Actinoallomurus bryophytorum: one gene and its partners. The protein of the gene in region 1 binds, or shares a complex with, the protein of each later gene. Links are inferred from orthologs where the notes say so. Each region holds a gene or a part of one and is shown in the gene's direction. Other genes may lie near its edges. The genes, in order: FB559_RS00865, FB559_RS02820 and rny.

Region 1 (5,678 bases):
CGCCTGGAGCCGGACGTCGTCTGTGTGCAGGAGGCGCCGCGGTTCGCGTTCTGGCTGCGCAAACGGCGATGGCTGGCGCGTGAGGTCTCGCTGGGCCTGGCCGTACGCCGGCGTCCCGCGGGGCTGGAGCTGTACGCCGGCCGGCGTACGGCGCTCCTGCACCGCGGGCATCGCCTGCTGTCGTCGGTGCCCGGCCTGCACCGCCGCGGGCTGGTCATGGGCCTGTTCGACGTCGGCGGCGTGCGGCTCGTCGTGGCCAGCGTCCATCTCGACCTGCTCGGCGGCCCGCGCCTCCGCCACGCGGAGGAGATCGTCAAGGAGCTCGAACGCGCACGTGAGCGCTTCGACGCGCCGGTCGTGCTGGCCGGGGACATCAACGAGGAGCCCGGCGGCGCGGCATGGGACTTCCTGGCCGAGCACTTCCAGGACGGTTATCTGGTCGCGCCGGCCGGCGAGGGCGCGACGTACAGCTCGTCCGCGCCGCGCACCCGCATCGACGGGGTCTTCGCCGATCCCGGCATCGAGGTGCTGAGCTGCGGGGTACCCGACGAGCCCGAGCTCCTCGCCGACTATCCGGACGCGACCGACCACCGTCCGATCCTGGCCGAGCTCCGCGTCCGCTGAGGGCGCGGCCCGTTTCTAGACGACCGCGCCGTCGTCGTCCTCCGGGGGCTCGTCCCCCATGCGCAGCACCAGCGCCACGAAGCCGCCGATGAAGGCGGCCACCGCGACGAACGCCGCCCAGCTGGGCACGGCGCTGTTGAGGAAGACCGATGCCACCAGGTAGAGCGGGCCGCCGAGCAGCGCCACCCAGGCGAAGCGCGTCATAGCGTCCGGCTTGGGCAGCGGTGGCGGGGGAGGCGGGATGAAGTGCTCCTCGTCGTCCTCGTCATCGGTGGCGGGCTTGACCACGCGTGCCGTGAGGATGAGCTCGCTCGCCGAGTCGCCGGGTGACTCCTCGCCCTTGTCCTCGGCCGCGTCCTCGGGGGTCTCGTCGATGTTCTCCTCGGCGGGCCACGGCGTCTCGCCGTCGGCCGAGGGAGCGTCGAAGGCGGCCACGATCTCGGCGAAGATCTGGTCCTCGTCGCGGGAGGCCGCGTAGTCCGCCCGTAGCTCGGGCAGCCGTGTCTCCAGGATCTCCTCGGCCGCCATCTTGGCGCTCGCGTCGGCGTACAGGCGGTCGGTGGGCTCCTCCGGCAGGCGTACGTCCAGGTAACCCCCGGTCTCACCGGGTGCCGGGACCGCGTACGCCGCGATGCCGGCCTCGCGCAGGGCGGCCAGCATGGCGTCGGCGAGCTGTGGTGTCAGGTCGGCGAGTGGGACGTACGCGTCCGCCGTCAGTCCGTTGCCCCGCCTGCTCACCGTCCGGCCCCCTTTTGTGCACGGCCGGAGCGGCCGCGTGACGCGCCCTGCTCCTCAGGCCGGACGCCCGGCGTCAACGCCATGGCGCCTCCCCTCGAACTCCCGTCGACCGACGCTCACGCGATGAGCCTACGGCCGGGACAACTCTGATTGACCAAAAGGTTGCGGGTGCGGATCGTGGGCGCGGACGGCCCGGGGTTGGGAAGATGACCATCATCTCTCAGATCGGTCTCCGGGCGACACTTCTGATGAGGCGGGAGGTGGTCTTACGGGTCGTCAAGCGGTCCTTGTCATCATTGTCCACCCGCCGGTACGCGGCGCGCGAGGGCCCGGAGCCCTGGCGGGGCCGTAGGTCACGCCAGGGCGGCCTCGATGTGACCACCCGCCGAAGCCCGCGGGGCCGTACCCTCATAGGGTGAAAAGTCAGGATGTTCTATACGTACCTGGCTGATCGGGCCTGGTTTTATCCGCTATGGTCTAGACCAATCGCGGTGTGCTCGTGTCTTGCGCGTGATGCCGCATCCACCATGCCCGCGCCATTAGTCTGGTCGGGTCAGTCCGATGGTTCGAAGAGGAGAAGGCATGCGTGTCGGAGTGCTGACCGGCGGCGGTGACTGCCCCGGCCTGAACGCCGTCATCCGCGCAGTGGTCCGCAAGGGCGTCCAGGTCTACGGATACGAGTTCATCGGCTTCCGTGACGGCTGGCGGGGTCCCCTGGAGGGTGACACCCTGCCGCTGGACGTGCAGGCCGTACGCGGGATCCTGCCGCGCGGCGGCACCATCCTCGGCTCGTCGCGTACCAACCCGATCAAGATCGAGGGTGGCGTCGAGCGGATCAAGGACAACCTCGCCGGGCTGGGCGTGGACGCGCTCATCGCCATCGGCGGCGAGGACACCCTCGGCGTGGCGCGGCAGCTGCACGACCGCGGTGTCAACGTGGTCGGCGTGCCGAAGACGATCGACAACGACCTCAACGCCACGGACTACACGTTCGGCTTCGACACCGCGGTCAACATCGCGATGGAGGCCATCGACCGGCTGCACACCACGGCCGAGTCCCACCACCGTGCGCTGATCTGCGAGGTCATGGGCCGCCACGCGGGCTGGATCGCCCTGCACGCCGGCATGGCGTCCGGCGCCAACGTGATCCTGATCCCCGAGCGCCCCTTCGACATCGAGAAGGTCTGCGGCTACGTCGAGAGCCGCTTCAAGACGCGCTACGCCCCGATCATCGTGGTCGCCGAGGGCGCCCACCCGGCCGACGGCCAGATGGCGACGGAGAACCAGGAGCTGGACGCCTTCGGCCACGTGCGCCTGGGCGGCATCGGCGAGCGCCTGGCCGCCGAGATCGAAAAGCGCACCGGCAAGGAGGCCCGCACGACGGTCCTCGGCCACATCCAGCGCGGCGGCACCCCGACCGCCTTCGACCGCGTACTCGCCACGCGCTTCGGCCTCCACGCCATCGACGCCGTGCACGACGGCGACTTCGGCAAGATGGTCGGCCTGAAGGGCACCGACATCCACCGGGTGGACCTGAGCGCGGCCACGGACGAGCTCAAGACCGTCCCGGAGGAGCGCTACACCGAGTCCGAGGTCTTCTTCGGCTGACCTCCCACGCTCGAACGAGGCCCCCGTCGTCGACGGGGGCCTCGGCTTTTCGAGGTGTTGGCGTTTACCTTCTGTACGTGGTCGACTACCAAGAGCGCCGCACCTCACTTGGGCTTGGGGCGCGGGATACAGTCGTTCGACGAGTGACGCGGTGCGGGCGTCGCCCTCAGGGGGACGGCTCGGTCTGGGCTTCGATGAGGACGTCTCCGGCGGTGGTGCGGTAGTACAGCACGGATCTTCCCGCGCGGCGCCGGCGGATCAGCTGGGCGTCCAGGAGCACCTTCAGATGGCGGCCCACCGATCCCAGGCCCTGCCCGGTCAGAGCCACCAGCTGCGTCGTGCTCTTCGGTGACCCGAGCAGGACCAGGACGCTCGCCCGCGCCGGGCCGAGCAGCCGGCCCAGGGCGTCGGGGGCCGGCGCGCGGTCCGCGTCCACCAGGACGCCCGAGCACGGGTACACCACCGCGTACCGGTGCGGCTCCTCCCAGGAGACCCAGCCCCGCCCGGGCGTGACGGGCACGAAGAGCAGCTGCGCCCCCGAGATCTCGCGCGGCGGATAGTCGAGCACGTTGATCTGCAGGCGGCCGTCGCCCAGCCAGCGCATTCCCGGGCGCATGTCGTCCAGGGCCGCGGCCCAGCCGTGCCGGCTCAGCTGCCGGGTACGCGCGACGATGTCGGCCTCCAGGATCTGACGGCGCCGCCACCAGTAGGGCTCCACCGCCTCCGTCCACACCCACTCCAGCAGGTCGGCGGCGCGTGCGGGCAGGTCGTCGCGCCGCAGCAGGGCGGGGAGAGGCCCGTCCGCGGAGACCATCAGGTCCGCGCGGGCCGTCTCGGGCGGTGTCTCGCGGATCCGCGTCAGCTCCTCGGCGAAGGGCGTGTCTCCCTCGGCCAGAGGTGTGGGCGTGAGGAAGTCCGCGTTCCAGGGCCGGGTCAGCCCCACCCGCATCAGCAGCGCGGTGACCGGGTCGTCGCGCAGCCGCTCCCGGTACGCCGGCACGTGGGCGTCGAGCCACACGCGCCGGCCGGGGTGGGTGGCCGTGTTCCGTTCCAGGTCCCGGAGGGAGGAGATGGTCTCGTTCAACGCCGAGACCACGAACCTGCTGCCCGCCAGTGTGTCCGCGTTGACCTGCCAGAGTCCCACGTGGTTTCGCCTCCGCGCGAAACAATAACGGCCGTACGGCACGCCACGCGATATTCCGTGCCATGCGTACATACGGGGATCTGTTCCGGGTGCCGGAATTCCGGCCGCTCTTCGCGACCGTCTCCCTGCAGGTGGCCGCGTCGACGGTGAGCGGGCTCGCGCTCGGCACGCTCGTCTACGCGGCCACCCGGTCGCCGTTGCTGTCGGCCCTGAGCATGTTCGGCGCCTCGTTCGCCCAGCTGATCGGCGCGGTGGCGTTGCTGTCGGCGGCCGACCGGCTGCCGCCGCGGGCCGCGACGACCGCGATGGCGGTCGCGTTCGGCCTGAGCACGGTCGTCCTGGCCCTGCCCGGTCTGCCGGTATGGGCCGTCTTCGCCGTCATCCTCGGCCAGGGGCTCGTCGCGTCGGTGGCCGGTGGCGTGCGGTACGGGCTGCTCAGCGAGATCCTCCCGGCCGACGGCTACCTGCTCGGCCGCTCCGTGCTCAACATGTCGGTCGGCGCCATGCAGATCTGCGGGTTCGCGGCCGGCGGCGTGCTCGTGACCGTGCTGTCCCCGCGCGGCACGTTGCTCGCGGGTGCGGCCCTCTATCTGGTCGCCGCGATCGTCGCCCGGTTCGGCCTCAGCTCGCGCCCGCCGCGCGCCACCGGCCGCCCGTCGGTCACCGAGACGTGGCGGACCAACGCGCGCCTGTGGTCGCGGCCGTCCCGCCGCTACGTCTACGCCGGCCTGTGGGTGCCCAACGGGCTGATCGTCGGCTGCGAGTCGCTCTTCGTCCCGTACTCGCCACGGCACGCGGGTCTGCTGTTCGCGTTCGCGGCGTTCGGCATGCTCATCGGCGACACGCTGACCGGCCGGTTCGTCCCGCAGCACTGGCGGACGAGGCTGGGCGCGCCGCTGCGCCTCCTGCTCGCCGCGCCGTACCTGATCTTCATCCTGCACCCGGCGCTACCGCTCGCCGTGGCGGCCGTCGTGCTCGCCTCGATCGGCTACGCGGCGACGCTGCTGCTCCAGGAGCGCCTGATGGCCCTGACCCCGGACGACATGCACGGGCAGGCCCTCGGCCTGCACTCCTCCGGCATGCTCGCCATGCAGGGGGTCGGCGCCACGCTCGCCGGAACGGTCGCCCAGCAGAGCTCGCCCGCCGTCGCGATGACCGCGATGGCGGTGGCGTCCGTCGCGGTGACCCTGCTCCTCGGGCCGGGACTGCGACCGGCACGCGCCGAGGAGGCCCCCTTGGAACCCGTCACGAGCTGACGCCCTCGCGCGCGATCGTTGGAGCGGCGCAGCGCTACGTTCGAGGGGTTCCTGCGGACGGCGGCGCCGGACACCCTCGAAGGGCGACCTGCTCGCCCAGACCGTCCGCCCTCGAGAGCGGACGCCCGATCCCGGCCGGCGTCTGACGGCCGCCGAAAACCGGGTGCCGGGCTCCGGCAGCGGATGTCAGGATCGCGGCATGGACGCATCCTGGGTTCCCGACGAGCTCTCGTACGCGGGTGCGGAGCATCTCGATCCCGCCTTCGTCGCCGCGTACGACCGCAAGGCCGGATACGACGCGGGGGCCC
Region 2 (10,765 bases), 420 kb from region 1 along the record:
GTGAACGACTGATCGCCGGGAGACCGGAGATCGAGCTGCTCTCCACCCGGCAGCGGCTCTTCAGCGAAGAGTCATAGAGTGCGTTCGGCCCCCCCGGGGCCGATGGACATAGTTCGGAAGAACCGGTGATCAGGCATGGGAGCCCGATTCCGGTTCGGTGAAGAGGACCTGTGACCGGGCCGCACGAGGGAACCCCCCACGCGGCGGCTTGGCCGACAGGTCCTACGGAGGAGGACCTGTGACGGATCCTGCGAGGGCTCGTAAGCTCGCGGACCGCATCCAGCAGATCGTCGCGGAGATGCTGGAGCTGCGCATCAAGGACCCACGGCTCGGCTTCGTCACTGTGACGGACACGCGGCTGACCAACGACCTGCGGGACGCGACGGTCTTCTACACCGTCTACGGCACCGACACCGAGCGCGCGGACAGCGCGGCGGCACTCGAGAGCGCCAAGGGCGTGATCCGGTCGGAGGTGGGCAAGCGCACCGGCGTACGCCACACCCCGAGCGTGACGTTCGTGCCGGACGCTCTGCCCGACAACGCCCGGCAGATCAACGACCTGCTCGCCAAGGCGCGCGCCGCGGACGAGCAGGTGGCCAAGGTCGCCGAGGGCGCCCTTCCCGCGGGGGAGGCGAACCCTTACCGGGAGGCGCGAACCGAGGAGGATGTTGACGAAACAGACGGCGATGACGCCGCCAACGCGAGATACTCCGGGTCGTGAACTCCGCGCCGGGTAGCGTCACAGCCATCACCGCCGACGAGTGGGCACGCGCGATCGCCTCAATCCAGGAGGCGCAGACGATCTGCCTCGCCTGTCACGTCAACCCGGATGGCGACGCGCTCGGTTCGATGCTGGCCTTCGCGCAGGCGTTGCGGGCCATGGACAAGCCGTTCGTCGCCTCGTTCGGCGACGCGTTCGTCGTCCCGCGGATCCTGCGGTTCCTGCCGGCGCTGGACCTGCTCACGCACCCGGACGACTATCCGGCCGAGCCCGACGTCATGGTCACCTTCGACGCGGCCAGCCGTGACCGTCTCGGCAGCCTCGCGGCCAACGCGCGCAAGGCGGACGAGGTGATCGTCCTCGATCACCACTCGTCCAACACGCGCTTCGGCACGACGCATCTCGTCGACCCCGGCGCGGCGGCCACCGCGGCGGTCGCCGAGGAGCTCATCGGACGTCTCGGCGTCCCGCTCACCCACGACATGGCCCTGGACCTGTACGTCGGGCTGGTCACCGACACCGGCTCGTTCAAGTACGCCGCGACCACGCCCGAGGTCCACGCGCTCGCCGGGCGGCTGCTCGCCACCGGCATCCAGCCCGAAATCGTCTCCCGCGAGGTCTGGGACCGTGCGCCGTTCGGCTACCTCCCGGTGCTGGCCGGCGCGCTCGGCCGCGCGACGCTGGAGCCGGACGTCGCGGGCGGTCTCGGCATGGTCTGGACGACGGTGACGCGCGCCGACCGCGCGGAGTACGACCTGCCGTACGACCTGATCGAAGGCGTGATCGACATCGTGCGACGGACCGACGAGGCCGAGGTCGCCATCGTCTTCAAGGAGGACGACGAGGGGGCCTGGCAGGTCTCCACCCGGTCCAAGGGCCGTGTCGACGTCGGGCTGGCGTGCGTCGCCCTCGGCGGCGGCGGCCACCCGGCCGCGGCCGGCTTCACCCTGCACGGCGAGGTCGGGCACGCGGTCGAACGCCTACGTGAGCTTCTCGCCGAGATCGAGGTCGTCACCCGCATATGAACGGACTTGTCATCGTCGACAAGCCGGCCGGCTGGACGTCCCACGATGTCGTGGGCAAGCTGCGCCGGCTGGCGGGTACACGCAGAGTCGGGCACGCCGGCACGCTGGATCCCATGGCCACGGGCGTGCTCGTCATCGGAGTGGACAAGGCGACCCGGCTCCTGGGCCACCTGGCGCTCACCGAGAAGTCCTATGACGCGGTCATCCGGCTGGGCCGGTCCACCAACACCGACGACGCCGAGGGCGAGATCACCGCGACCGCATCGGCCACGGAGGTGACGGAGGAAGCCCTCCGCGCCGCGATCACCGACCTGACCGGAACCATCGAGCAGATCCCGCCCCAGGTCAGCGCCATCAAGATCGACGGCCGCCGCGCGTACAAGCGGGTACGCGACGGTGAGGAGGTCGCGCTCAAGGCCCGGCCGGTCACCGTGTACGACTTCGCCATCGGCGACCTGCGCTACGACGGCGACCTGCTGGACGTCTCGGCGACGGTGACCTGCTCCAGCGGCACCTACATCCGCGCGCTGGCCCGCGACCTGGGCGCCGCGCTGGGCGTCGGTGGCCATCTCAGCTACCTCCGCCGTACGCGCGTGGGCCCGTACGACCTGCCGCAGGCCCGCACGATCGAGCAGCTCACCGAGGAGCTGGTCGTGCTGCCGCTGGCCGAGGCCGTGTCCGCGGCCTTCCCGCGCCTGGACGTCTCCGAGGACGACGCCCGCAAGATCGCCCACGGCGGGCGGCTGGGCGCGACCGGGCTCGGGCCGGGCCCCATCGGGGTGTTCGGACCGGACGGCACGCTCCTGGCGCTGATGGAGGAGCACGGCCCGGTCGCCAAGCCGCTCGCGGTCTTCGTCCCCTGACCCGGGCGGACGTGCGGGGGTTCGCCGGAACCGGCCCGATGTCACCCCCGGCAGTGAACGCATGGCACGCTAGGAGCACCGCGAGAGGGGTGGACAGTGCGACGTTGGCATGGCCTCGACGACGTGCCCGGTGAATGGGGCAGGTCCGTCGTCACCATCGGCGTTTTCGACGGTGTGCACCGTGGGCACCAGCGGCTCGTCGACCGGACCGCCGAGCTCGCACGTGAGCTGGGGCTGCCCACCGTAGTGATCACTTTCGACCCGCATCCGGACGAGGTCGTACGGCCCGGCACCCATCCGCCGCTGCTGTGCACGCCGAAGCGGCGTGCCGCGCTCCTCGCGGGGCTCGGCGCCGACGCGGTGATGGTGCTGCCCTTCACCCTCGAGCTGTCCCAGATGGGGCCGGACGAGTTCGTCCAGTCGGTGCTCGTCGATCGGCTGCACGCCGCCCGTGTCGTGGTCGGTGAGGACTTTCGCTTCGGCCACCGGGCCAAGGGCGATGTCGCCCTGCTCAAGGAGCTCGGCGGCAAGTACGACTTCGAGGCCGAGGGAGTGCCGCTCGTGGCCGACGGGCAGCCGATCTCCTCCACACTGGTCCGCGAGCGCCTGGCCGGCGGCGACGTCGAGGGCGCCGCGCGGCTGCTCGGCCGTCCCCACCGCGTCGAGGGCGTGGTCGTACGCGGCGCACAGCGCGGCCGTGACCTCGGCTTCCCGACGGCGAACCTCGAGAGCCTGCCGCACACCGCCATCCCACGGGACGGCGTGTACGCGGGCTACCTCAACTGCGACGACTACGGGCGCACCCACGACGACCGCTCGGCGGGCCATCCGGACGCCCGGTGGCCGGCGGCGATCTCCATCGGCGTCAACCCCACCTTCGAGGGGAGCGAGCGCACCGTCGAGGCGTACGCCCTGGACCGTGACGACCTCGACCTGTACGGCGCGCACGTGAGCGTCGACTTCACCGCCCGGCTCCGTGACACCCTCAAGTTCGACTCGGTCGACGCCCTCGTGGAGCAGATGCGCCACGACGTCGACCGGGCGCGCGAACTCACCCGGGAGTGACCTGACCTGGGCCCCTCCGGGGAGGGGAACACTCCACCGGGACAGGGCGTTCAAGTCATTGGCGGGGTTTCCGGTTTGACGTGGTACCGTGACTTGCCGCTGGGAAGTGACCGGCAGTAGTCGGCTGCCCGCGCAGGGCGTGATGACTCGTCGAGCCATCCCCCCTTCCACTCGGATGACTGTGGGTACGCATGGTTTCCGGGTGTTTTTCTCGCTACCGCGTACCCGCTAGTTGAAAAGGAGTGCCGTGTCGCTCGACACCGCCGCCAAGAAGAAGATCATGGACGAGTACGCCACGACCGAAGGCGACACTGGGTCGCCCGAGGTGCAGGTGGCGATGCTCACCAAGCGCATCAACGAGCTCACTGAGCACCTCAAGATCCACAAGCACGACCACCACAGCCGTCGTGGTCTGCTGCTCATGGTGGGCCGCAGGCGTCGACTTCTGCAGTACCTGCAGAAGAAGGACATCGCTCGATACCGCCAGCTGATCGAGCGTCTCGGCCTCCGCCGATAGCGCGCAGAGGGAGCGGCATCCGCCGCTCCCTCTCTTCGTATAACTGCAAGAGTCCGCTACCGCCGCCCCTGGGTGCGTCGGGGGCCGGTCCTCGGTAGTGGCCATCGGAACAGGGCGATCCGACGGCTTCGATCGAAGACCGGCACCTCTCCACAGAGCGCTGCACCCCCGGGAACCGTATGCGGACACCACCGAATTCAAGGAGGGTCCACATCGTGGAAGGTGTGAAGGTCGCCGAAGCCGTCATCGACAATGGCGCTTTCGGTCAACGCACGATCAGATTCGAAACCGGGCGACTCGCCCGGCAGGCAGCCGGGTCCGCCGTCGTCTATCTCGACGACGACACCATGGTCCTGTCCGCGACCACCGCGTCGAAGAAGCCGAAGGACAACCTCGACTTCTTCCCCCTGACGGTCGACGTCGAGGAGCGGATGTACGCCGCAGGGCGCATCCCCGGCTCGTTCTTCCGTCGTGAGGGCCGGCCCAGCGAGGACGCGATCCTCACCTGCCGGCTGATCGACCGTCCGCTGCGTCCTTCGTTCAAGAAGGGCCTGCGCAACGAGATCCAGGTCGTCGAGACGATCCTGGCGCTCAACCCCGACCACCTGTACGACGTCGTCGCGATCAACGCCGCGTCGATGTCCACGCAGATCGCCGGTCTGCCGTTCTCCGGCCCGATCGGCGGCGTCCGCGTCGCCCTGATCGAGGGCCAGTGGGTCGGCTTCCCGACCCACACCGAGCTGGAGCGCGCGACCTTCGACATGGTCGTGGCCGGCCGGGTGCTCGAGGACGGCGACGTCGCGATCATGATGGTCGAGGCCGAGTCGACGCCCCGCACGCTCACCCTGGTCGCCGACGGTGCCGCGGCACCGACCGAGGACTCGGTGGCCGAGGGCCTCGAGGCCGCCAAGCCGTTCATCAAGGTGCTCTGCCAGGCGCAGAGCCAGCTGGCCGCGCAGTCCTCCAAGGAGACGGCCGACTACCCGATCTTCCTGGACTACCAGGACGACGTGTTCGCCGCCGTCGAGGCCGCCGTACGCTCCGAGCTGGCCCAGGCGCTGACCATCGCGGGCAAGCAGGAGCGCGAGAGCGAGCTCGACCGGGTCAAGGCGCTCGCCGCCGAGAAGGTCGGGCCCGACTTCGAGGAGCGCGAGAAGGAGATCAGCGCGGCGTTCCGCGCGCTGACCAAGAAGCTCGTGCGCGAGCGGGTCATCTCCGAAAAGGTCCGCATCGACGGCCGTGGCGTCAAGGACATCCGCCAGCTGACCGCCGAGGTCGGCGTGGTGCCGCGGGTGCACGGTTCGGCGCTGTTCGAGCGTGGCGAGACCCAGATCATGGGTGTCACGACGCTGAACATGCTCCGCATGGAGCAGATGATCGACACGCTCAACCCCGAGCGCACCAAGCGCTACATGCACAACTACAACTTCCCGCCGTACTCCACCGGTGAGACCGGCCGCGTCGGTTCGCCGAAGCGCCGCGAGATCGGCCACGGAGCGCTCGCCGAGCGCGCGCTGCTGCCGGTGCTGCCCACGCGCGAGGAGTTCCCGTACGCCATCCGGCAGGTGTCGGAGGCCCTGAGCTCCAACGGCTCCACCTCGATGGGCTCGGTCTGCGCCAGCACGATGTCGCTCCTGGCCGCGGGTGTGCCGCTGAAGCAGATGGTGGCCGGCATCGCCATGGGTCTGATCAACGAGGGCGAGGACTACGTCACGCTGACGGACATCCTCGGCGCCGAGGACGCCTTCGGCGACATGGACTTCAAGGTCGCCGGCACCCGTGACGTCATCACGGCCCTGCAGCTCGACACCAAGCTCGACGGCATTCCCGCCGGCGTGCTGGCCGCCGCGCTCAAGCAGGCCAAGGGCGCACGGCTCGCGATCCTGGACGTCATGCAGGAGGCCATCGAGGCCCCCGGCGAGATGAGCCCGAACGCCCCGCGGATCATCACGATCAAGGTCCCGGTCGACAAGATCGGCGAGGTCATCGGCCCCAAGGGCAAGATGATCAACTCGATCCAGGACGACACGGGCGCCGAGATCACCATCGAGGACGACGGCACGATCTACGTCGGCGCCACCGACGGCCCGTCGGCCGAGGCCGCGCGGCAGGCGATCAACTCGATCGCCAACCCGCACATGCCCGAGGTCGGCGAGCGCTACCTCGGCACGGTCGTCAAGACCACGACGTTCGGTGCCTTCGTCTCGCTGCTGCCCGGCAAGGACGGTCTGCTGCACGTCTCGCAGATCCGCAAGCTGCACGGCGGCGCCCGGATCGAGAACATCGACGACGTCATCAAGGTCGGCGAGAAGGTCCAGGTCGAGGTCACCGAGATCGACTCCCGCGGCAAGCTGTCGCTGGTGCCGGTCGACGTGGTCGAGCGCGAGGCCGCCGAGGGCGGCTCCGGCGCGCCGGAGGCCTCCTCCGAGGGCGACGGACAGCCCGAAGAGCGGCGCAACGGTGAGGGCGGTGGCGAACGCCCCCGTCGCAGGCGTACGCGCAGTGGCGGCGGCCGTGACGACCGCGGCGGCGACCGCAACTCATGACGGTCACCGCTCGAGAGCAGGAACCCGGCTCGACGTACACCGTCCACCCCGGCGCCGACGGCGCCGGGGTGGTGCGGCGCACCGTCCTGCCGGGCGGCTTGCGCATCGTCACCGAGACGATGCCGACCGTACGCTCGGTGGCCTTCGGCATCTGGGCGGGCGTCGGGTCGCGTGACGAGTCGCATCAGGAGGCCGGTGCCTCCCACTTCCTGGAGCACCTGCTGTTCAAGGGCACGCCCAAGCGCACCGCCCTGGAGATGTCCTCGCTGATGGACGCGGTCGGCGGTGAGATGAACGCCTTCACCGCCAAGGAGTACACCTGCTACTACGCGCGGGTGCTCGACTCCGACCTGCCGCTCGCCATCGACGTCGTCTCCGACATGGTGACGGCGTCCCTGATCGAGAGCCAGGACGTCGAGGCGGAGCGCGGGGTGATCCTCGAAGAGATCGCCATGCACGACGACGACCCCACCGACGCCGTCCACGACGAGTTCGCGGCCGCGCTGTTCGGCGACGCGCCTCTCGGCCGGCCGATCCTCGGCACGGTCGAGTCGATCAGCAGCCTCGGCCAGGAGCGCATCGCGGGCTACTACCGTGACCGCTACGTCGCCCCCAACCTGGTCGTGGCCGCCGCGGGCAACCTCGACCACGACGAGGTCGTACGCCTGGTCGCGGCGGCGTTCGAGGCGAGCCTGGGTGACGCCGGCCGGCCGCCGAACACCCCGCGGATCGAGGGTGCGGGCGCCGAGGTCAACCCGGGAGTCCGCTCGCTCGACCGGCCGACGGAGCAGGCCAACCTGATCCTCGGCACGATCGGCATCACCCGCACCGACGAGCGGCGGTTCGCCCTCGGCGTGCTCAACGCGGCCCTGGGCGGCGGGATGTCATCCCGGCTGTTCCAGGAGATCCGCGAAAAGCGCGGGCTGGCGTACTCCGTCTACAGCTACAACTCCCAGTACGCCGACACGGGCACGTTCGGTGTCTATGCCGGCTGCCTGCCCGCCAAGGTCGACGAGGTCCTGGCGATCTGCCGGGACGAGGTCGCCAAGGTGGCCGGCGGCGGCATCACCGCCGACGAGCTCGAACGCGGCAAGGGCCAGCTCCGGGGCTCGTTCGTCCTGGGCCTGGAGGACACCGGGTCGAGGATGAGCCGCATCGGCAAGAGCGAGCTGGTCTACGACAGCCTGCTGTCGGTCGACGACATTCTCGCCCGCATCGAGGCGGTCACGCTCGACGACGTCCGCGCGATCGGCGAGGAGGTGCTCGGCCGGCCGATGACGCTGAGCGTCATCGGTCCTTTCGAGGGCCGCGACTTCTCGCTGTGACGCCGTGATCCGGCCCGCACGGTTGGGGGACCGTGCGGGCCTTCGGCGTCTCCCGGGGCCGCTGTCCTGGCCCGCGCCGCCGCTTCGCGATGGACGGAGACGGGCTCCCGGCACCCCGCGATAGGCTCGGCGCTGCGCCGGGACGAGCGGGAGGAAATCATGATCAAGGTCGGGGTACTGGGTGCGCGCGGGCGCGTCGGTGCGGAGCTGTGCCGGGCCGTGGAGGCCGCGGAGGACCTGGAGCTCGTCGCCGCCGTCGACGTGGGCGACTCGCGGGAGCCGCTGTCGTCGGCCCAGGTCGCCATCGACTTCACCCACCCCGACGCCGTGATGGACAACCTGCGCTGGTGCGTCGAGCACGGTGTGCACACGGTGGTGGGGACGACCGGCTTCGACGCGCAGAAGCTGGAGACCGTACGCGGCTGGCTCGCCGCGCACTCCGGCGTCAACTCCCTGATCGCTCCCAACTTCGCCGTCGGCGCGGTGCTCATGATGCACTTCGCGCAGAAGGCCGCTCCGTTCTTCGACTCCGTCGAGATCGTCGAGCTGCACCACCCGAACAAGGCCGACGCTCCCAGCGGCACCGCCCGCCGCACCGCCGAACTCGCCAACGCCGCGCGTGAGAAGGCCGGAGTCGGCCGTTCGCCGGACGCGACCACGACGGGCCTGGACGGGGCTCGCGGGGCCGATGTGGACGGTGTCCGTGTGCATGCCGTGCGTCTGGCGGGGCTGATCGCCCACCAGGAGGTCCTGCTCGGCGGCCACGGCGAGACGCTGACGATCCGCCACGACTCCCTGAGCCGCGAGTCGTTCAGCCCCGGCGTGCTGCTCGGCGTCCGCCGGGTCGGCGAGCTCCCCGGCCTCACCGTCGGCCTGGAGTCCCTGCTGGGCCTCGACTGACCCGTCCGTGCGGCTTCGGCCGTGGCTCGGGAGCCGCGGGCCCGCCCGCCGGCGGGAGTCAGCCGCTGAGGCGGGAGACCAGGTCCGCGATCAGGTCGTGCACCGACTCTCCGGAGCCGTACTGGAGATACCGCCTGACCTTGCCGAACGTGTTGACACGCGACCCCAGCCCGAGCCCGGCCCGCATGTGCAGCGGGCCGGATCTGCCGGGCTGCCCGTACCACCACATCGCCTCGCGGGTGTGACGGCGCAGGACCTCACCCGCGTACGCGCCGGCCAGCACGACCAGGTCGCCGTCGGTGAAGTCCTCGTCCCGGTCGCCGGGGGAGAGGCCGTGTACGCGCCGGCATTCCTCCAGCGCGTCGTCGAGCAGCACGAGCGACTCGATCGAGCCGTCGAGCCCGTTGTCGGCGGCGAACCGCCCGGCGTTCGCCGCCTGGAGTGAGTCGATGTCCGGCGCGCCGTCGTGCAGGTTCGGGTACCGCGCCGGGCGCCCGGCCGCCGGCCGCGGCCCGGCCTTACCGGCGATCATCGCCGCGATGCCCCGCTCGCCGAGGAACTCCAGCACGCTGGAGGGCGGCTCGCCACTGCTGTGCAGCAGGACCGTCGAGCGATGTCCCTCACCCCCGATCCGCTCCGCGTGCGCGAGAACCCCGGCGAGCTTGACCAGGAGCTGTACGTACTCGAGCGCCTCGCGCTCCGGCGGCCAGTCGTCGGACAGGATCCAGAGGCCCTGGTCACCACCGGCCTCTCCCGTTACGAGGTCGACGTCGTCAAGGTCCGCGAGTCCCAAGGGGTGAACTCCGTAAGGGGGGAAGTGTCGCTGGGGTCAGCATTGTCCCGCTCTCGCGGATCTCCGCGCACCGCGACCCGCCGTCACACGGCGAACACCCGAAACGGTTTCGCGTCCACCGACCGTGCTGGACCCCGCGAGAGCCCGGCACCGGCCGGCCCACCCCGCCTGGTCCGCCCGCCTGGTCCGCCCGGTCCGCAGGCCGGCCCACGTCAGACGATATACTTCTTAGACAGAAGTATTCTCCTTCAGTAGGAAAAGGATGATGGTCCTCAGTCACGGAGGCCCGGCCGGATGACGCGGCTGCTGATCGAGCCGCCGCGGCCGCAGGCCGTACGGGAGCACCGGAACGCCCCCTGGTTCGCGGTGGGTTCGGTGTGCGTGGGGGCGTTCATGGGGCAGCTGGACGCCAGCATCGTCACGCTCGCCTTTCCCGCGTTGCAGCGGGAGTTCCACGCCTCCCTCGCCGCCGCGCAGTGGGTGTCGCTGGGCTACCTGCTGGCGCTCGTCGGGCTCCTCGCCGGTGCCGGACGCCTGGCGGACGCGGCCGGGCGCAAGCTCGTCTACCTCTATGGCTTCGTCGTCTTCACGGTCGCCTCGGCGGCGTGCGGGTTCGCGCCCTCGCTCGGGCTGCTGGTGGCGTTCCGGGTGGTGCAGGCGGCCGGGGCGGCGATGTTGCAGGCCAACAGCGTGGCCCTCGTGGTGACCAGTGTGCCCAGGTCGCGGATGCGGGCCGGGCTGGGCATGCAGGCCGCCGCCCAGGCACTCGGGCTCGCGCTCGGGCCCACCGTCGGTGGCCTCCTGGTCGGCTCGGCGGGGTGGCGCTGGGTGTTCTGGGTGAACGTCCCCGTCGGATGCGCCGCCCTCGTCGTCGGGCGCTACCTCCTTCCCCGTACGCGTGAGCGCGCGGCGGCGGCGAGGTTCGACTGGCAGGGGCTGGTCCTGCTCGCCACCGCGAGCACCGCGTTGCTCCTCGCGATCTCCGGGGCCTCCGGCCTCGGCCTGCCCCT
Region 3 (10,587 bases), 360 kb from region 1 along the record:
ACGCAGGGCGCGGTGGGCTCCGTACGCGGGCGTGGATGCCGGTCCGGGGTGTCCGGATGCGGCCCGACCAGCACCGGCTCACCGTCGACCCACCAGACGCGCGCCTCGCCGCCCTCGTACGTCTCGAACTCGCGGATCACGATGCCGCCGGCCAGGGAGTCGCCCTGAAGCTCGAAGAAACGCGACACCACGGCGTGCAGCCGGTCGAGGTCGGTGACGTCGGGCACGAAGCACGCCTCGTCCCACTCGTGCTTGCGCGACTTGACGTAGTCCTTGACGATCACGGGTCCCTTGGGAAGCGGGCGTACGAGCTGCGCCAGCCTGTCCCTGCCTGGGGGAGCGCCGGGGGGCATCGGGAGCCACACGCTCGCGGGAGTGACACCGGCGAACGTGTCGTACCAGCCGGGCAGCTCATGGGCCTTCTGGTAGCCGTCCGGCGGCACCGCCATCGTGACCCTCCGCGCGCCGAGGGCGGAGGTCAGCGCGATGTACTGCACGGCCGTGATCATCCAGCCGCGGTACCAGACGGTGCCCAGGTCACGGGGTACGCGGTGGACGGCCATGGCGGCGTCGCCGTGCTGGAGGGCATCATGGTCGATGAGCGCGATGGAGCCGCCGAGCGCGCGTACGGCGTCGGCCTCCCGGGCGAAGTGCTCGTCGACCCTCCGGGGGTTGAGCGGGTCGGCGCACATGAGAATGGTCACCGGCATGATCCTGCGCTCAGCGTAAGCCAACTCCCTCCGGGTTTCCGGTGGGAATCGGAGTGTCTTACCATGATCGAACACGTGTTCGGCTAAAGTTGGCCGTAACGAGCGACGTCATCCACACCGGTGGCCCGGACTCTCGAAAACTGTCAGTGCGGCCCCGTAACGTCGCATCCGATAACAGCAGGCACCGATTTCACAGGGACACCTCACATGGCAGCAAACGATCGCGAGAAGGCTCTCGAGGCGGCGCTCGCCCAGATCGAGCGGCAGTTCGGCAAGGGTTCCGTCATGCGGCTGGGCCAGGAGGGGCGCCCTCCGGTCGAGGTGATCCCGACCGGTTCGATCGCCCTTGACGTGGCCCTCGGCATCGGCGGCCTCCCGCGTGGCCGTGTCGTAGAGATCTACGGCCCCGAGTCCTCCGGTAAGACGTCCCTCGCGCTCCACGCGGTCGCGAGCGCGCAGAAGAACGGCGGCATCGCGGCGTTCGTCGACGCCGAGCACGCGCTCGACCCCGAGTACGCGAAGAAGATCGGCGTCGACGTCGACGCGCTCCTCGTCTCCCAGCCGGACACGGGGGAGCAGGCGCTGGAGATCACCGACATGCTGATCCGCTCCGGCGCGATCGACGTCGTGGTCATCGACTCCGTCGCGGCCCTCGTGCCACGCGCGGAGATCGAGGGGGAGATGGGCGACAGTCACGTCGGTCTCCAGGCCCGCCTCATGTCGCAGGCCCTCCGTAAGCTCACCGGCGCCATCAACCAGACCAAGACCACAGCGATCTTCATCAACCAGCTGCGGGAAAAGGTCGGCGTCATGTTCGGCTCGCCCGAGACGACCACGGGCGGCAAGGCGCTGAAGTTCTACGCGTCGGTGCGCCTCGACATCCGCCGCATCGAGACGATGAAGGACGGCACGGAGGCGGTCGGCAACCGCACGCGCGTCAAGGTCGTAAAGAACAAGATGGCGCCGCCGTTCAAGGTCGCTGACTTCGACATCCTGTACGGCGTGGGCATCAGCCGTGAGGGCGGCCTCATCGACATGGGCGTCGAGCAGGGCTTCGTCCGCAAGTCCGGCGCCTGGTACACCTACGAGAACGACCAGCTCGGGCAGGGCAAGGAGAACGCCCGCACCTTCCTCAAGGAAAACCCGGACATGGCCAACGAGCTCGAGAAGAAGATCAAGGAAAAGCTCGGGGTGGGCCCGAAGCTCGACGCCGACCCGACCTCCCCGGCCGCGCCTCCCGCGGAGGCACCGGCCGACGGGGCGGTCACGGCGGGGGCGGGTAAGCCGGCAGGGGCCAAGCGGGGCGCCAAGAGCACCCCGAAGCCGGGCGACGTCTGAGAGCCGGCCCGATAAGCCCTCCTGGCGGGCGGCGGCGTCACGCCCCGCGCCGGACCGAGACCGGCGCGGAGTCCTTCCCCGGTGGCGTCGCCCCCGTCCAGGAGCCTCTTGCCGTTTCGCTTTGCGGGCACTTGTCCCCGGACCGCCGAACATCGGCGCTCCGGGCGGTGTCGAGCCGGGTTTCCTGGCGGCGTCGCGACTGGCTGGGAGTGGGTGGGGCTCGTGCTCACTCGCTCTGTGGGTGCCTGCCGGGAGGCTCCCCAGGGGGCGGTATCGGCGGTTGGCCGGAGCGCGAGGACCGGATCCGGGGTTCGCTGATGTTGGTGTTCGCCTGTCGGCGGCGTCTCGCTGAGGGGTTGGTGTCGCGGTGGGCTCTGAGCTCGCCGGCGTCGCGTCTCGCTGGGGCGTGGCCGTCCGGTCGGTCCCACGGTCGTTCGTGTGGCGCCGGTGCCGGTCCGGTCGGTCGGTCCGGTCGGCGGGAGTCTCGGCTTGAGGGCGCGGTGGTTCCGGTTCACCGCTTCGGGCGTCCGGCGCTTGTCTCCGTCCAGGGGGCAGTGGTTCGGACGGACATTCGGGTACGGCGAGAGTTCAAGGGGATGTCGTGGCAGGACGAAAGGCCGATAACGGATTTGGCGGCGCTGCACGCAGTGGTTCCGGTTGGAAGGCGAAGCGGTCCGCGTCCGACGGGCGGTCCACGGTGGGTGGGAGGTCCATGGCGGGTGGGAGGTCGTCGGCCGGTCGGCGTTCCGCCGCGGACGCTGACGATCCGGAGGCCGCGGCACGTGAGATCTGCCTCCGGCTGCTGAGCTTCTCGCCTCGCACACGCGCCCAACTAGCCGACGCGCTGCGGCGCAAGGGCGTGACGGACGAGGTGGCCGAGCGGGTACTGGGACGCTATACGGAGGCCGGCCTGATCGACGACGCCGCGTTCGCCCAGGCCTGGGTACAGTCCCGGCACGCCGGCCGCGGCCTGGCACGCCGCGCACTCGCCGCCGAACTCCGGCAGCGCGGCGTCGCCGACGACACCGTCAAGGAAGCGGTCGAAGAACTGGCCCCGGAGCAGGAAGAGTCCGCGGCCCGCGAACTCATAGCGAAACGAATGGCCGTCACCCGCGGCATGGACCCCGTCAAACGCACCCGCCGCATCGCGGGCGTACTCGCCCGCAAGGGCTACTCCGGCAGCCTCGCCTACAACCTGATCCGCGAGGCCCTCGAAGCGGAGGGCATCGGCGACCTCCCCGACTCACCCCCAGAGGACTAACCCCGGTCGCCGCAGCCCGACACCCCCGAGCACGAGAACGCCCCAGCGCACCCCCAGGATCCAGCCGACGCACGTGACCGCGATGACCGTCCCGGCAGTGGGCACGGCCGGCCTCGTCCAGCTGCGGGGCGAGGTGGGGGGCATGGCCGGTCTCGTCCGGTTGCGGAGCATGGGATGAGAAGCGTGGGTGCGGAGCGTGGCCACCGTGCGCCCGATGACGAGGTGGCGTTGACCCTGCACCGGCTCACCCGCGCGGCTTGTGGCGGGATGACCTGGGGGAGTGCCTGGGGCGGCGCGGTCTGAGCCGGGTGAGGTTGCTCAGGACGGGCCAGGCCAGGCCCACTGTGGCTGCCGTGACTTAGCCGTGCCGGCTCCAGGGCGTCGACCGCAGACCAGTGGGCCCATGGTGACTGGCGATGATCTTCCGGGCGGCGTGGTGCTCGGCGGTGGGAACAGGGGCGCGACGCGCCCGTGGGTGTAGCGGGTCCACAAAATTTGCCCTGGTCCGTGGCCGAGGGTGTGTACGGGTCCTGGTCAGGGCCGCCACGCGGCCGACCAGCGCGATCTTGTCTCTCACCTGCGGCGAGGGAGGTATGGGTATCTGCTTGCCACATGCAACGAATCGTCCGGAACGTGTGGTCTTTCCTTGCCCATTACCTCCGCGACGCTTACGGTTACGGCAGTGAGGAGTTACTCCGCGCAGTGCGGATTTCCATACGACCGCAGACTTTGACGAGCTGAGAGGTATCCCGGCCGGCTCCCCTATGGCCGGTTGGTGGGATTACAGGGTTCTGGTGGGAGTCCGGGACCCTGGATGGTTGTGCCCCGGCTGGCATCCGTCGGCGGTCCGGTGGACCCATGGCGCGTTCGTAGCCCCTCGCGCGCTGCCTTGGTGTTGGGTGGCGTCGACGTCGAGGAAAGGGGTCAGTGCCGTGATCTTGGGTGTCATAGGTGCGGCACTGCTCATCATCGTGGCCTTCGTCATCCTCGTCATCGTTGTGCTCCGGAGGATCCTCGGCCGGGTGGTCGCGGCTACCAAGAGCACCGTGCGGAGCGAAGAGGAAGTCAACGCTCATCGGGACGCGGACGAGATCGTAGCGCGGGCGAAGGCCCAGGCGCAGGAGATCGTCGCCGAAGCCGAGGCCAAGGCCAAGGACACCTCCGCGGTGGCCCGTGCCGAGGCAGAGAAGGAGGTCAAGACCCTCAAGGACGACCTCCGCCCGGTGCGGGAAGACCTCGAACGTCGCGAGATCCGTCTCGCCGAGCGTGAGCAGCGGCTCGATGACGAGATGCGGCGGCTCGAGGAGCGCAGCCAGAAGCTGGACGAGGTCAAGCAGTCGCTCCGAGAGCGCCGGGCCGAGCTCGAACGCGTCGACGAAGAACGCCAGCAGGTTCTCGAACAGGCCGCCGGGCTCACCGCCGACCAGGCCAAGAGCGAGCTCGTCGTCGCCATCGAGAACCAGGCCAAGCGCGAGGCCGCACTGATCGTCCGTGACATCGAGGGCGAGGCGCGCGACGAGGGCGAGAAGCGCGCGCGGAAGATCGTCACGCTCGCGATCCAGCGGGTGGCGACCGAGCAGACCGCCGAGTCCGTCGTGTCCGTGCTGCACCTGCCCAGCGACGAGATGAAGGGCCGCATCATCGGCCGCGAGGGCCGCAACATCCGCGCGTTCGAGACGGCCACCGGCGTCAACCTCATCATCGACGACACACCCGAAGCGGTACTGCTGAGCTGCTTCGATCCCGTACGCCGCGAGGTCGGCCGGCTCACCCTCGAAAAGCTCGTCCTCGACGGCCGGATCCATCCGCAGCGCATCGAGGAGATCTACGACCACAGCAAGGCCGAGGTCGAACAACTGTGCGTACGCGCCGGTGAGGACGCCCTCGTCGAGCTGGGCATCACCGAGATGCACCCGGAACTGATCGCCCTGCTCGGCCAGCTGCGCTACCGCACGTCGTACGGCCAGAACGTCCTGAAGCACCTCATCGAGTCGGCGCACATCGCGGGCATCATGGCCGCCGAGCTGCGGCTGCCGACCGTACTCCTCAAGCGCTGCACACTCCTGCACGACATCGGCAAGGCGCTCACGCACGAGGTCGAGGGCAGTCACGCTCTGATCGGTGCCGAGATCGCCCGGCGGTACGGCGAGGAGGAGGACGTCGTCCACGCGATCGAGGCGCACCACAACGAGGTCGAGGTACGCACCGTGGAGGCCGTACTCACCCAGGCCGCCGACTCGATCAGCGGCGGCCGCCCAGGCGCCCGGCGCGAGTCCCTGGAGGCGTACGTCAAGCGCCTCGAGCGCCTGGAGGAGATCGCCACCGAACGCGAAGGCGTCGAGAAGGTCTTCGCGATGCAGGCGGGTCGCGAGATCCGCGTCATGGTCCGGCCCGACTCGGTGGACGACATCCAGGCCCAGGTCATCGCGCACGACATCGCCAAGCAGGTGGAGGAGGAGCTGACCTACCCCGGTCAGATCCGCATCACCGTCGTCCGGGAGTCCCGCGCCACCGAGTTCGCCCGCTGAGCCCGCCCACCGCCGCGGCCGTGCCGGATGGTGGAGCGACTGCCGTACGGCCAGTGCCGATGTGGGCTGGTGGGCATGGGCCGGTCGAGGGGCTGGGCCGGGCGGAGCGTGCGTGCGGCATGCGGCTGGCGTGTGGACAGGGAGCGGCGACGTACGGTCGCTGCGGGCAGGGGGTCCACGCTCCGGGATAGGGCCGGTACGGCGAGCCGGCGACACGCAGGGCCGCCGGATGAGCGCGGAGACGACGGAGCCGGGCCGAGCGGTGAGGTGGCTGAGGTAGGGACCGATGCTCCGCTCGCTCGTGGCCGGCCTCTGCCGGTGCTCGTCGTTTCAGGTAGGTGAGGTGGCTGAGGTAGGGGCTGATGCTCCGCTCGCTTGTGGCCGTCCTGTGCCGGTACCCGTCGTTTCAGGCAGGTGACGTGCCGGCTCTGGTCGAGGTGCCGGACGAATGGCCGGAGTGCGCTGCCGAGCTCGAACATCGGTACGTCAGGTGCGCGCCGTGGTCGACCGGCCGTCGGCGACGCGTGAGGCTGCCGCTGCGGTTGCGGGTCGTGCTGTCGCGCGAGTACGTGTCGTGCGGAGGTCGGCGAAGCAATGCCCGGCGCCGAGACCGGCCGACCGGTCCCCGGGGAGCGGGCGGTTACGTGATGGTCTTCCAGCAATAGCTGCCCGGCTGCCCCGGCGCGGGTCGCGATGGCGCGCGAGGCGGCGCCCGGCGATCCCCTCCGGCTCGGCCGCGCACTCAGGCGGTGGGTTCGTTGACACCCACACACCTGGGCCTCATCGCCGGGAGCGTACGACGGCGAGGCCGCGTGCCTCGGCTACGCCTTCGGCCCGGTGGGCGCCTGGGCTCCGCCGCCCGGTGCGGCTCCGCCACCCGGCTGCGCGCCGGCCCCCTGACCTCCGGCCCCCTGCGGCCGAGCCCCCTGTGCCCCCGCCTGACCGCCGCCCGCCTGGGCTCCGGCCGTCTGAGCGCCGCCCGGTCGTGCCTGGGGGGCCTGTGCCGCGGACGGGGTGGCCTGCTGGGCCGGGCGTCGGCCGACCCTCAGGTCCAGCGCGGGGACGTTCTTCGGGTCGAAGCCGAGCGTCTGGCCATAGAACGCCAGCTCCGCCTCCAAGCACGCCTTCACCGTCTCGGCGCGGCGGAATCCATGTGACTCGCCCTCGAACGTCAGGTACGCGTACGGGATGTCCTTACGCGCCACCGCGTCGGCGAAGCGTTCGGACTGAGGAGGCGACACGATCGGGTCGTCCAGGCCCTGCAGCAGCAGCACCGGGCAGGCCGTGTCCGAGGCGCGCGCTATCGGTGAGCGCTCCTGGTAGGCACGCTGGAACCCCGGCATCGGCCCGATCAGCCCGTACAGGTACGTCGACTCGAAGTCGTGCGTCTCCTTGAGCCAGTTCTCCGGATCGCTGATCCCGTAGTACGACGTGCCGGCCTTGAACAGGGTGCTCTGCGTGATCGCGCACAGGGTCGTCCACCCGCCCGCGCTGCCGCCGCGGATGGCGAGGCGGCCCGGGTCGGCCGTGCCGCTCTGTATGAGTGCCTCGGCCGCCGCGATGGTGTCGTCGACGTCGACGATGCCCCACTGTCGCCGGAGCCTCTCGCGGTACGAGCGGCCGTAGCCGGTCGAGCCGCCGTAGTTGACGTCGATGACGCCCAGGCCGCGGCTCGTGAAGTAGGCGATCTCCAGGTCCAGCACGCTCGTCGAGTGCCCGGTCGGGCCGCCGTGCACGAACACGATGTACGGCGGCAGCTCACCCTCGGGCGCCTGTGCGGCGGGGTTGGACGGCGGGTACACGAACGCGTGCACCGGGCGCCCGAACGGCCCCTCCAGCTCCTGGGCGCGCGGCAGCGGCAGGTACGCGGAGTCGGGCGTCGACTCCAGCTCGCCGCGCAGCACCTTGGCCTCGCCGGTGTCGGCGGAGACCGCGACCACGGACCAGGGGAGGTCCGGGGCGCCCGCGATCCCGACGATGGTCGTGCCCTCCGCGGAGAGCTGTAGCTTCCAGTCGGTGTAGGGCAGGTCGAAGTCGGTCAGCTCGGCGGTCTCCGGGTCGTACAGTCCCAGCCGCTGGTCGCCCTGCCCGTGCAGCACCGCGACGCGGCCGTCATCGAGTACCGCGTACGGTCGGCCGCCGAGCTGCCACAGCGCCCCGGCGAACTCCTCCTCGGCCGGGTACAGCGCCTGCGGCGAGTCACCGAGCAGGCCGACCTCGTAGAGGTTCCACCAACCGGGCCAGTCGGAGACGACGTACAGCCGGGACTCGCTCAGCCACGTCGGTACGAGCGCCGACTCGCTGAGGCCGCCCTTGACCGTACGAGGCCGCTCGAGCACCCCCGCGGTGTTGAAGACGGCGACGCGCAGCTCGGTTCCGTCCCACGGCATGCGGGGGTGGCTCCACTGCACCCACGCGAGGTGGCCGCCCTCGGGGGAGGGGGTCGGGAAGGCGTAGAAGTCCGCGCCGCTGACGAGCTCGCGTACGGCGCCGGGGTCCTGCGTGGCGGTGCCGTCCACCGGGATGGCCACGATCGACCGGCGTACGGCGCCGGCGGCGTGGCTCTCCTGGACGCACCAGACATGCCGGCCGTCGGGGGACAGCGTGAAGTCGGCGTAGCGCAGGCCGGCCCGCTCGGCGGGCTCGGGCGTGACGGGGATCGGGCTCTGGCCCTCGGCGACCCGGTAGAGACGCTGGTCGTCGTAGTTGGCGAAGATGAGGTCGCCGTCGGGGAGCGGGAGATAGGACCGCCCGCCGTACTCGTGCACGCGGGTGCGGGCGTTCCATGGCGCGGGCACCAACTCGACCCCGGACCGCACGATCGTGGTGCGTCCGCCCCCCTCTGGTCGGGTCTCCTGCCACCACACCTGATCGCCGTGGATGGTCGGATAGCTGAGGCGGAGGCGTGCCCTCGCGACGTCGGCGGCGGAGATGGGGGAGGGCCAGGAGCCATAGGGAGCGGTCGCACGAGCGGTCATATCGGAATCGTCTCGCAAACCGGGGGACAATGGGGCCTCGAACCGTCACTTGAGGTCGCAAAAGATATGAGGCCGGGGGCGGTGGCGTGTCCACCGGCCCCCGGCCTCGCTGACCTGGCCCGTACGGGTGACGGCTACAAGGAGCCCATACCCGCGGCGGGAGGCACGCCTGTGCCGATGCCGAGGGTCCGTGCGGAGGTCTTGCGGCTGCGCCGGCTGCGCTTCTCCAGCCACGTCGCGACCAGCCCGAGCAGGATGTTGATGATGATGTAGATCACAGCGATCACGATCGCGGACGGGATGATGTTGCCGAAGTTGCCCGAGACCACGCGCAGGCCCGCGTTGAGCAGGTCGTTGTAGGCGATGATGTAGCCCAGCGCGGTGTCCTTGAGCAGCACGACCAACTGGCTGATGACCGCCGGCATCATCGCGGTGACGGCCTGCGGCACCAGGATGCGCAGCATGACCCCGCTCCGGCGCAGGCCGATCGAGTAGCCCGCCTCCGACTGGCCCTTCGGGATCGAGTTGATGCCGGAGCGGAAGATCTCCGCCAGCACCGACCCGTTGTAGAGCGTGAGCCCGATCACGAGGGCCAGGAACGCCGACACGGGCGGCAGGACCCGCCCGAACGCGTCCATGATCGCGGGTGGGCCGGCCTGAGCGAAGAAGATCATGATCAGCAGGGGGATGGCACGGAAGAACTCCACCACAGCCCCGGCCGGAACGCTGACCCACTTGTGCTCCGACAGCCGGCCGAGCCCGAAGACCAGCCCGAACACCAGGGCGAACACCGAGGCGACCACGGCCGCCTTCAGTGTGCCGCCCAGGCCCGGGATGATCTGCCTGGTCCAGACGTCCTTCTCCGTGAAGGGCTCCCAGAGCTTGCCGGAGAACTGATGCTCCTGGCTCAGCCGTGCGATCAGCAGGTAGACGACGAACAACAGCACCACGGCCGCGATCAGCGTCAGCACGTTGTTCCGCAGCCGGGCGCGGGGACCCGGGGCGTCGAACAGGACCGAGGGCTTGCTCTTGCTGGGCCGCCGTGCCGGTGCGGCGGCCTGGGTGTCCGCCGGCATCGTCATCGCGCCACCGCCAGTCGCTTGGAGAGCCAGCCGAAGAAGAACCCGGTCGGGAGGGTCAGCACCATGAACCCGACCGCGAACCCGATGAAGATCGGGATGGTGCCGCCGTACGTGTCGAACATCTGCTTCATCTGGGCCGACGCCTCGAAGTAGCCCGCGGCGAGCGCGATCGTGGTGTTTTTGATCATTGCGATGAAGACGCTGCCCAGCGGGGCCACCACCGCGCGGAACGCCTGCGGCAGCACGACGAGGCGCAGGGACTGGGTGAAGGTCAGCCCGATCGAGCGGGCCGCCTCGGCCTGGCCGAGCGGGACGGTGTTGATGCCCGCCCGAAGCGACTCGCAGACGAACGACGAGGTGTAGATCGTCATGCCGATCGCCGCCAGCCAGAAGCCGTTGGTGCCCGGGTCCTCGGAGATGTGGAGCCTCAACGTGTCGCTCAGGCCGAGGCTGCAGAACAACAGGATCAGCGTCAGCGGGGTGTTACGGAAAATGTAGACGTAGAGGGCGCCGGCCGCGCGCAGCACCGGGGTCGGGGAGACCCGCATCGCGGCGAGCACCGTGCCGAAGATCATCGCACCGATGCCCGTTACGAGGGCGAGCCGGACCGTCCCCCAGAACGCCTTCATGATGGTGCCGAATTCTTGCTGCAGTGGACTGAAGTCCAACAGCGCGTGGAAATTCATGGGT

Evidence for each region.
Region 2: FB559_RS00865 (region 1) and FB559_RS02820 share a complex: the UniProt entries of both Bacillus subtilis proteins name them as parts of the possible RNA degradosome complex. The link is inferred for Actinoallomurus bryophytorum from one-to-one orthologs.
Region 3: FB559_RS00865 (region 1) and rny share a complex: the UniProt entries of both Bacillus subtilis proteins name them as parts of the possible RNA degradosome complex. The link is inferred for Actinoallomurus bryophytorum from one-to-one orthologs.

The regions. Positions count from the first base shown.
Region 1 is NZ_VFOZ01000001.1:175,881-181,558, reverse strand. What follows is about bases 1,034-3,957. They hold FB559_RS00865 (6-phosphofructokinase), read left to right. Parts: upstream 1,034-1,944; coding sequence 1,945-2,970; downstream 2,971-3,957. Other genes in these bases: FB559_RS00860 (ArsR/SmtB family transcription factor), read right to left, coding at 3,137-3,957; FB559_RS00870 (hypothetical protein), read right to left, coding at 1,034-1,362. In the rest of the region: FB559_RS00875 (endonuclease/exonuclease/phosphatase family protein), read left to right, coding at 1-624; more of FB559_RS00870, read right to left, coding at 640-1,033; more of FB559_RS00860, read right to left, coding at 3,958-4,114; FB559_RS00855 (MFS transporter), read left to right, coding at 4,177-5,370; FB559_RS00850 (class I SAM-dependent methyltransferase), read left to right, coding at 5,570-5,678. UniProt on the Bacillus subtilis protein: Catalyzes the phosphorylation of D-fructose 6-phosphate to fructose 1,6-bisphosphate by ATP, the first committing step of glycolysis.
Region 2 is NZ_VFOZ01000001.1:589,815-600,579, reverse strand. The notes cover bases 4,007-7,071. They hold FB559_RS02820 (polyribonucleotide nucleotidyltransferase), read left to right. Parts: upstream 4,007-4,406; coding sequence 4,407-6,737; downstream 6,738-7,071. Other genes in these bases: FB559_RS02815 (M16 family metallopeptidase), read left to right, coding at 6,734-7,071; rpsO (30S ribosomal protein S15), read left to right, coding at 4,007-4,191. Also shown: FB559_RS02850 (DUF503 domain-containing protein), read left to right, coding at 1-77; 30S ribosome-binding factor RbfA, read left to right, coding at 239-721; FB559_RS02840 (DHH family phosphoesterase), read left to right, coding at 718-1,746; tRNA pseudouridine(55) synthase TruB, read left to right, coding at 1,743-2,609; FB559_RS02830 (bifunctional riboflavin kinase/FAD synthetase), read left to right, coding at 2,706-3,674; more of rpsO, read left to right, coding at 3,922-4,006; more of FB559_RS02815, read left to right, coding at 7,072-8,062; dapB (4-hydroxy-tetrahydrodipicolinate reductase), read left to right, coding at 8,222-8,962; FB559_RS02805 (hypothetical protein), read right to left, coding at 9,021-9,755; FB559_RS02800 (MFS transporter), read left to right, coding at 10,050-10,765. UniProt on the Bacillus subtilis protein: Involved in mRNA degradation. Catalyzes the phosphorolysis of single-stranded polyribonucleotides processively in the 3'- to 5'-direction. Necessary for competence development in Bacillus subtilis.
Region 3 is NZ_VFOZ01000001.1:529,663-540,249, reverse strand. Bases 3,653-6,539 are described here. They hold rny (ribonuclease Y), read left to right. Parts: upstream 3,653-4,241; coding sequence 4,242-5,837; downstream 5,838-6,539. In the rest of the region: FB559_RS02570 (ATP-grasp domain-containing protein), read right to left, coding at 1-710; recombinase RecA, read left to right, coding at 918-2,048; FB559_RS02560 (regulatory protein RecX), read left to right, coding at 2,761-3,309; FB559_RS46055 (hypothetical protein), read left to right, coding at 3,484-3,612; FB559_RS02550 (S9 family peptidase), read right to left, coding at 6,659-8,815; FB559_RS02545 (amino acid ABC transporter permease), read right to left, coding at 8,950-9,897; FB559_RS02540 (amino acid ABC transporter permease), read right to left, coding at 9,894-10,583. UniProt on the Bacillus subtilis protein: Endoribonuclease that initiates mRNA decay. Initiates the decay of all SAM-dependent riboswitches, such as yitJ riboswitch. Involved in processing of the gapA operon mRNA, it cleaves between cggR and gapA.